DNA from 4 places in the Kosakonia sp. Marseille-Q7440 genome. Region 4 is predicted to be linked to each of the others. Evidence: predicted binding sites of a transcription regulator. Region 4 holds the regulator's gene; each other region holds the start of a gene.
What was found. Region 4 encodes PurR, which represses purine synthesis genes. Its sites were predicted from a motif close to CANGCAAACGTTTGCNTG; they were not measured.

Region 1: rbsD (D-ribose pyranase) is a predicted target of PurR. The motif match lies at 1,227-1,244, and genes of this name have one in related genera.
Region 2: aroL (shikimate kinase AroL) is a predicted target of PurR. The motif match lies at 998-1,015, and genes of this name have one in related genera.
Region 3: purL (phosphoribosylformylglycinamidine synthase) is a predicted target of PurR. The motif match lies at 1,566-1,583, and genes of this name have one in related genera.

What each region holds. Positions count from the first base shown of each region.
Region 1 is NZ_CBCPLT010000002.1:104,248-106,448, reverse strand. It holds gene kup (low affinity potassium transporter Kup) at 1-1,054, shown strand, start outside; gene rbsD (D-ribose pyranase) at 1,258-1,677, shown strand; gene rbsA (ribose ABC transporter ATP-binding protein RbsA) at 1,685-2,201, shown strand, end outside.
Region 2 is NZ_CBCPLT010000001.1:849,538-851,738, forward strand. It holds gene proC (pyrroline-5-carboxylate reductase) at 1-225, opposite strand, end outside; gene ACWPW2_RS03770 (YaiI/YqxD family protein) at 356-817, shown strand; gene aroL (shikimate kinase AroL) at 1,032-1,556, shown strand; gene yaiA (protein YaiA) at 1,607-1,798, shown strand; gene ACWPW2_RS03785 (AroM family protein) at 2,022-2,201, shown strand, end outside.
Region 3 is NZ_CBCPLT010000002.1:1,328,548-1,330,748, reverse strand. It holds gene purL (phosphoribosylformylglycinamidine synthase) at 1-1,418, opposite strand, end outside; gene mltF (membrane-bound lytic murein transglycosylase MltF) at 1,667-2,201, shown strand, end outside.
Region 4 is NZ_CBCPLT010000001.1:1,833,203-1,835,403, forward strand. It holds partial or broken gene punR (DNA-binding transcriptional activator PunR) at 1-516, shown strand, start outside; gene purR (HTH-type transcriptional repressor PurR) at 513-1,538, opposite strand; gene cydH (cytochrome bd-I oxidase subunit CydH) at 1,836-1,925, shown strand; gene ACWPW2_RS08455 (MFS transporter) at 2,092-2,201, shown strand, end outside.

The DNA.
Region 1 (2,201 bases), on a different contig from region 4:
GATTAAAAACCCCTTCTTCCTGTTAGCCCCTGAATGGGCGCTGATCCCGATGCTGATTATCGCCACGCTGGCAACGGTGATTGCCTCGCAGGCGGTCATTTCCGGTGTCTTCTCCCTGACGCGCCAGGCGGTACGCCTCGGTTATCTGGCGCCGATGCGGATTATTCACACCTCGGAGATGGAGTCCGGGCAGATCTATATCCCGTTTATCAACTGGCTGCTCTACTTCGCAGTGGTGCTGGTGATTGTCAGCTTCGAGCACTCCAGCAACCTGGCGGCGGCGTATGGTATTGCGGTGACCGGTACCATGGTGCTGACCACCATGCTCTTCACCACCGTGGCGCGCAAAAACTGGCACTGGAATAAGATTCTGGTCGGCATGCTGCTGCTCTTCTTCCTCTGCATCGATGTGCCGCTCTTCTCGGCGAACCTCGATAAGATTGTCTCCGGCGGCTGGCTGCCATTGAGCCTCGGTCTGGTGATGTTCCTGGTGATGACCACCTGGAAGAGCGAGCGTTTCCGCCTGCTGCGCCGGATGCATGAGCACGGTAACTCGCTGGAGGCGATGATCGCCTCGCTGGAGAAATCGCCGCCGGTTCGCGTGCCGGGAACAGCGGTTTATATGTCCCGCGCGCTGAACGTCATTCCTTTTGCGATGATGCACAACCTGAAGCACAACAAGGTGCTGCATGAGCGTGTGATCCTGCTGACGTTACGCACGGAGGACGCGCCTTATGTGCATAACGTTCGCCGCGTGCAGATTGAGCAGCTTTCGCCCACTTTCTGGCGCGTAGTGGCAAGCTACGGCTGGCGCGAAACGCCGAACGTCGAAGAGGTGTTCCACCGCTGCGGGCTGGAAGGGCTGAGTTGCCGGATGATGGAAACCTCCTTCTTTATGTCCCACGAGTCGCTGATCCTCGGTAAACGTCCGTGGTATCTGCGCCTGCGCGGTAAGCTCTACCTGGTATTGCAACGCAACGCCCTGCGCGCGCCGGACCAGTTTGAGATCCCACCGAACCGGGTTATCGAACTCGGAACGCAGGTCGAAATCTGACACCTTTCAAACCCCTCCCTAAGAGGGGTTTTTGCTATCAATTGCCAGAAATTTCCCTTAAGAAAGCTGCGCCGTTTTTTTCGCCATCGCGATGAGCGAAACGTTTCGATTTCGATCACACTTCTTCAATCAGGCGATAGTTTTCAGAACAATCTTCGTACTACACTGCCGTCAGCGAAACGTTTCGCTCATGGAGCAAAAATATGAAAAAAGGTTGTGTTCTGAACGCTGATATTTCTTCTGTCATCTCTCGTCTTGGTCATACCGATACGCTGGTGGTGTGTGATGCCGGGTTGCCGGTGCCGCGCAGTACGCAACGCATTGATATGGCGTTAACCCAGGGCGTGCCTTCCTTTATGCAGGTGCTGGAAGTGGTGACCGCGGAAATGCAGGTTGAGGCCGCAATCATCGCGTCGGAGATCAAGCAGTTGAATCCGCAGCTCCACGAAACGTTGCTCACTCACCTTGAGCAGCTGCAGCAACACCAGGGGAATACCATCGAAGTGCGGTACGTTACGCACGAACAATTCAAAAAAGAGACCGCAGGTAGTCAGGCGGTTATTCGCAGCGGGGAGTGTTCCCCGTTTGCGAATATCATTCTCTGTGCCGGCGTCACCTTCTGAGGCGATCATGGACGCATTACTGCAACTTAAAGGCATTGATAAATCCTTTCCCGGCGTTAAAGCCCTCTCCGGCGCTGCGCTGAACGTCTATTCCGGCCGCGTGATGGCGCTGGTCGGTGAAAATGGCGCCGGAAAGTCGACAATGATGAAAGTGCTGACCGGCATCTACAGCCGTGACGCCGGTTCGCTGCTCTGGCTGGGTAAAGAGACCACCTTCAGCGGGCCAAAATCCTCTCAGGAAGCGGGCATCGGCATTATTCACCAGGAGCTGAACCTGATTCCTCAGCTCACCATTGCCGAGAACATCTTTCTTGGCCGCGAGTTTGTTAACCGCTTCGGCAAAATCGACTGGAAAAAGATGTTCGCCGAAGCCAACACGCTGCTGGCCAAACTCAATCTGCGTTTTAAAAGCGATCGCACGGTAGGCGAGCTATCTATTGGCGATCAGCAGATGGTCGAAATCGCCAAAGTGATGAGCTATGAGTCGCAGGTCATCATTATGGATGAGCCGACCGATGCGCTGA
Region 2 (2,201 bases), 980 kb from region 4:
GATGTTCGGCTTCACGGCACCAAAGACAATATCGGCGATCTGCGCGACTTCCTGCGCGCTCTGCGCGGCGTTGATGCCATACTCCTGTTGAAGGGCGGCGACCTTATCAGGCGTTGGCGTGTAAACCCAAATCTGCCCCGGTTTCACCTCGCCGCTGGCGATCAACCCGCCGAGAATCGCCTTACCCATGTTACCGCAGCCGATAAAACCGATTTTCTTTTCCATCACGTCCCTCTCTGCTTGTTATTGCATGTGATTCATAGCTTAACGCGCTTTTCCGGCGAGGGCGAAAGGATCTCTGCTTTCCCCGGCGGGCAATTAAAGGGACAATGCGCCGAAACAAAAAGGAGTCACCATGGCGATATGGGTTGATGCGGACGCCTGTCCGAATGTGATTAAAGAGATTTTATTTCGCGCCGCGGAGCGGACGCAGACGCCGTTAACGCTGGTCGCTAACCAGAATCTTCGCGTGCCGCCCTCTAAGGTGATCCGCGCGCTCAGGGTGCCGGCAGGCTTTGACGTTGCCGATAACGAAATTGTGCGCCTCTGCGCGCCGGATGATCTGGTGATCACTGCCGATATTCCGCTGGCGGCGGAAGTCATCGCAAAAGGGGCGGCAGCGCTCAACCCGCGCGGCGAGCGCTACACGGAAGCAACCATCCGCGAGCGGCTGACCATGCGCGATTTTATGGATACGTTGCGCGCCAGCGGCATCCAGACCGGCGGCCCGGACTCCCTCTCGCAGCGCGATCGCCAGCAGTTCGCCGCGCAGCTCGATAAGTGGCTGCTTGAGCGCCAGCGCCGCCAGACGCCGTAACCGGGCTTGTCAGTTTTTATCACTTCCAGTAAGGTTGCCGCTACAGGTGATGCCACAGAAACTTTACAGGCACAAAGGCTGCGCCAGAACGTTCTGTTACGCAAAGTTGAGAGTGTGTAACGTTAATCTTACGCAGCGCGCGCCGTTGGTTTAGTGCTATCATCGCCATCTTATTGTTGTCCCCCAACCGGGGGCCTGGAGGAACAACCTGCTCATGACGCTACCCATCTTTCTCATCGGCGCACGCGGCTGCGGTAAAACCACTGTTGGCCGGGCGCTGGCGCTGTCACAGGGCTTCCAGTTTATCGATACCGATAGCTGGTTGCAGGAAGAGGCGCAACAGACCGTTGCGCAAATCGTAGAGCAGGAGGGGTGGGCCGGTTTTCGCGCCCGTGAAACGGCGGCGCTGGAAGCCGTGACCGAACCCGCTCTGGTCGTCGCCACCGGCGGCGGCATTATTCTCAGCGACTATAACCGCCGTTTTATGCGCGAACACGGGCGCGTGATTTACCTCTGCGCGCCGGTCGATGTGCTGGCAGGGCGGCTGGAAGCCTTTCCGCAAGAGGGGCTACGCCCGACGCTGACCGGCAAGCCGATCAGCGAAGAGGTGAGCGAAGTGCTCGCCACCCGCGATGCGCTCTATCGCGATGCCGCGCACTTCGTGGTCGATGCCGCGCAGCCGCCGCTGGCGGTGGTGGCAGAAATTGAGGCGGCTTTGCGCCTGGCGCGCGCCAGTTAGCGAAACGTTTGACTATACTTATCTCTCTAACTGCAAAAGGAGAATAAGCTATGCCGACTAAACCGCCCTATCCGCGTGAAGCCCGTGTTGTAGCTGTTGAGAAGGGACCCAGCGACGCAACTGTCACCTGGTATGAACTGCGCGCGGATCATCCGAAACCGGACTCTTTGATCAGCGAACACCCTTCGGAGCAGGAAGCGCTGGATGCGAAAAAGCGTTACGAGGATCCCGATAAAAGCTAATCCGGCGATCCCGCCAGCATGATTTCCTGAACCTTTCAGAAAGTCGCTTGCATCACATTTTTTGACTGGCTTAATGCCAGTCACTGTTTATATTCATTGTTACTGGAATTTATTAGAACACAGGAGTGGCACATTCTCTTTACACGGCGGCGGTGTTCCATCCTCCGTCGGTTGTTGTGCAGAGAACATAACTAAAAGCAGTTTTGAAAGGCGGAAAGCAAAGATGAGTGCGACGTTGGCGATCCTCACCATAGGTGTGGTGCCGGTAAAAGAGATCCTGCCGCTTCTGGCAGAGCATGTTTCAGAAGATCAAATCACCCATGTCAGCCTGCTGGGGAAGATGGACCCGGCACAAGTTCGTATCGATTACTGCGTTGACCCCGGCGAGACCGCCATCCCGACG
Region 3 (2,201 bases), on a different contig from region 4:
CCCAGCTGCCAGCAGCGGTCAATCACCTCCTGGCAACGACGCTCCATCTCCGGGTTATCGCGCTGCACCGAAGCGAAGTCGAGATCGGCATCGGACTGACCAGACGCCATTGACGAGGCTGCACCGCCGCCAAGACCGATATTCATCGCCGGGCCGCCAAGCACGATCAGCTTGGCGCCAACCACGATCTCGCCCTTCTGCACATGATCTTCACGGATGTTGCCGATCCCGCCTGCCAGCATGATCGGCTTGTGGTAACCGCGCAGCTCTTCGCCGTTGTGGCTGTTGACCTTCTCTTCATAGGTACGGAAGTAGCCATTCAGCGCCGGACGGCCAAATTCGTTGTTGAATGCTGCGCCGCCCAGCGGGCCGTCGGTCATGATATCGAGCGCGGTAACGATGCGCTCCGGCTTGCCGAAATCCTCTTCCCACGGCTGCTCGAAGCCGGGAATACGCAGGTTAGAGACGGAGAAGCCGACCAGACCCGCTTTCGGCTTCGCGCCGCGCCCGGTCGCGCCTTCATCGCGGATCTCGCCGCCGGAGCCGGTTGCTGCGCCCGGCCATGGTGAAATGGCGGTCGGGTGGTTGTGCGTCTCCACCTTCATCAAAATATGGGTCGGCTCCTGGTGGAAATCGTAGCGACCTTCAGCGCGATCGGCGTAGAAACGACCAACCGCGGAACCTTCCATCACCGCCGCGTTATCTTTGTAGGCAGAGAGCACAAAGTCCGGCGTCTTCTCGAAGGTGTTTTTAATCATTTTGAACAGCGACTTCGGCTGCGGCTGCCCGTCAATCACCCAGTCGGCGTTAAAGATCTTGTGACGGCAGTGCTCCGAGTTAGCCTGGGCAAACATATAGAGTTCGATATCGTTCGGGTTGCGCCCCAGGCGCGTAAAGGCGTCGTGCAGGTAATCGATCTCATCTTCCGCCAGCGCGAGGCCGAGACGCAGGTTGGCGTCGATCAGTGCCTGGCGGCCTTCGCCCAGCAGATCCACGCTCTGTACCGGCGCGGGCTGGTGGTGCTCAAACAGACGCGCGGCGTCCGCTTCAGCGTTAAATACGCTCTCCATCATGCGGTCATGCAGCTGAGCCGCCACCTCTTGCCACTGGGCGTCGGTCAGGCTGGCGGCTTCAACGTAGTACGCCACGCCGCGCTCAAGGCGGTTGATCTTTTCCAGACCGCAGTTGTGGGCGATGTCGGTAGCTTTGGATGACCAGGGAGAGATGGTGCCGGGACGAGGAGTGACGAGCAGTAATTTTCCGGTTGGGGTGTGGCTGCTGAGGCTGGGACCATATTTCAGCAGGCGCTGGAGCCGGGCGTACTCTTCTTCGCTGAGCGCCGCGTTGAGGTCGGCGAAGTGAGTATATTCGGCATAAATATTGCTCACCGGCAGGTTGGTGGCCTGAAACCGCGCCAGCAGTTTGTTAATACGGAATGCGGACAGGGCAGGCGAACCACGCAGAATTTCCATCATAAGTCTCTCGTCTTCGATTACGAAGCGTCGGGGACGCTTAAAGTGTGCACCAGGGGAAAACGGGCGTCATTATAGAGAATCCTGACGTCCGACGAAACCGTTTGCGTGGAAATAAAAAGCGCTGGCGATTTTTAGCAATAGCTGTGGCCGAATGCTGTAATTTGTTGCCAACTGCCGTTTTGTTACGCAGAATGCCGCTTAATCAGCAGCAACCCCCTTGCTGTGATTGCGAAAACCTTTTGAGGCAAAGTACGGCGCAGAGAATTAACTCCTTGAAAAGATTTCAGATTAATTATCTGCTCATCGGCATTGTCACCCTGCTGCTGGCAGCGGCGCTGTGGCCATCAGTCCCCTGGTTTGGCAAAGCCGATAACCGCATCGCGGCTATCCAGGCGCGCGGGGAGCTGCGCGTCAGTACCATTTCGACGCCGCTTACTTACACCTCTATTAACGGCAAAAATTACGGCCTCGATTACGAGCTGGCGCAACAGTTTGCCGACTACCTCGGCGTGAAACTCAAAATCACCGTGCGCCAGAACATCAGCCAGCTTTTTGACGACCTCGATCACGACAACGCCGATATGCTCGCCGCCGGGCTGGTCTATAACAATGAGCGCGTCAAAAGCTACCAGACCGGGCCGGTCTACTACTCCGTTTCTCAACAGCTGGTCTATCGCGTCGGCAGCTATCGCCCGCGCACGCTGGCGGAAGTGAATGAGAGCCAGT
Region 4 (2,201 bases):
GCCGTGTTGAACTGGCGATTGGCGCTACGCAGGCGATCCCCGTCGGGGGGCGCTATGCTTTTCGCGATATGGGCACTTTGAGCTGGAAGTGTGTCGTCTCACGTCAGCATCCGCTGGCGCAGCTCGACGGTCCGTTAAGCGATGAGACGTTGCGCAACTGGCCGTCGCTGATTCAGGAGGATACCTCCCGCTCTTTGCCAAAGCGTATTACCTGGCTGCTGGATAACCAGAAAAGGGTGATGGTGCCTGACTGGGCCTCGTCGGAAGCGTGCCTGTCGGCGGGGCTTTGTGTGGGGATGGTGCCAGCCCATTTTGCCCGCCCGAGGCTCGATAGCGGTGACTGGGTGGCGCTTGAACTGGAAAACCCGTTTCCGGATGCCGCCTGCTGCCTGACATGGCAACAAAACGAGGCGTCACCTGCACTGAACTGGCTGCTCGATTACTTGGGGGACAGCGAAACGTTGAATAAGGAGTGGCTGCGGGAGCCGGAGTAAGGCTCCCGCGGGAGGGGATTAACGGCGGTAATCGCGGAAGGGGCCATCGGCCACCGAGCGGCGCTCCACCAGGCGCGGATGCACCTCAATCGACTGCGACTGTTCACGCTTATTCACAATGCGATCGAGCAGCATGGTGAATGCCGTTTCGCCCAGCGAGTCTTTCGGCTGATGAATCGTCGTCAAGGCCGGGGTAAAGAAGCGCGAGTTGCGCACGTTGTCATAGCCAATGACGGAGATATCCTGCGGCACGCGCAACCCCATCTCATCGGCGGCGCAGAGTGCGCCCATTGCCATAATGTCGCCGCCGCAGAAGACCGCGGTGGGGCGCGAGGACTGGCCGAGGATCTGCTGCATGGCGCGGTAGCCGGACTCCGGCTCAAAGTCGCCCTGCACAATCCAGTTCTCCGGCACGTTGATCATCGCCTCGTTCATCGCCTTCATAAAACCGGCAAGACGGCCTGCGCCGGTGTTGCGCTCCAGCGGACCCGGGATTACGCCGATATCGCGATGGCCGCGCTCGATCAGGTAACGGCCGGCCATATAGCCGCCCTGGAAGGCGTTATCGATCACCGAATCGGTGAAGTCCGCCTTCGATTCGCCCCAGTCCATCACCACCATCGGAATATGGCGATACTCCTCAAGCATGGTGAGCACGGTTTCCGGGTACTCAGAGCACATCACCAGCAGGCCATCGACACGCTTTTGCGCCATCATCGACAGATAGGCGCGCTGCTTCTCCTGGCTGTTCCAGGCGTTGCCGAGGATCAGCGTGTAACCCTTCTGGAAACACTTCTTCTCAACCGCTTCGATGATCTCGGCAAAGTAGGCCGCTTCACTGCTGGTTGCCAGCAGACCAATCGATTTGGTGTGATTCACTTTCAGGCTGCGCGCGACGGCGCTTGGCGAATAGTGCAGCTCTTTGATTGCCGCCCAGACGGCGTTGCGCGTCTCTTCGGCGACAAAACGGGTTTTGTTAATTACATGTGATACGGTTGTAGTGGAAACGTTTGCTCGTTTCGCGACATCTTTAATCGTTGCCATCAGATATTACTCCAGACCATATCGTAAGCTCCTGATAATTCTTGAGGTAAACGTTTGCCTTTAATCACCCTGAACCCATCAAAGTGAGTGCGGTACGCCGGGAAAACGACACTGGACGTCAGGAGGGGAGTCAATGGCCGGTACGCTAATAAATTTAGCGTCGAATTTTGTCTGATCTTGAGCAAAAGGGGAAGTATTAAAACGGTTCTGCTGCCAATTCGCGCAAGATTTTTCAGATAATTTGTGCAAAAATGCGCAGGCTCACTTTTTGTGGGGAAATTAAATGGAGAAAAATTGATGAGCACCGATCTTAAGTATTCACTCTTCACCACCGTCATCGTTCTGAGCCTGATCGTTTTCGGCGCGCTGACCGCTGCACTGCATTGATCTGATGCGAGGGAGAGCCCTCTCCCTCGGTTCTTGCGTCCCCATTGTTACCCGTTGCGCAATAAACTTTTCTCCGTACGCTCACTTCTGTTTTTTGTGACACCTGTCATACTTTTGCCTTTCGCGACCCGGTAGAGGGTCGGCATGTCCATTTCGGAGTCAAAAGATGAAAATAAATTTCCCCCTGCTTGCGCTGGCAATTGGTGCCTTTGGCATTGGCACCACTGAGTTTTCGCCGATGGGGTTACTGCCGGTGATTGCGCAGGGCGTTGGGGT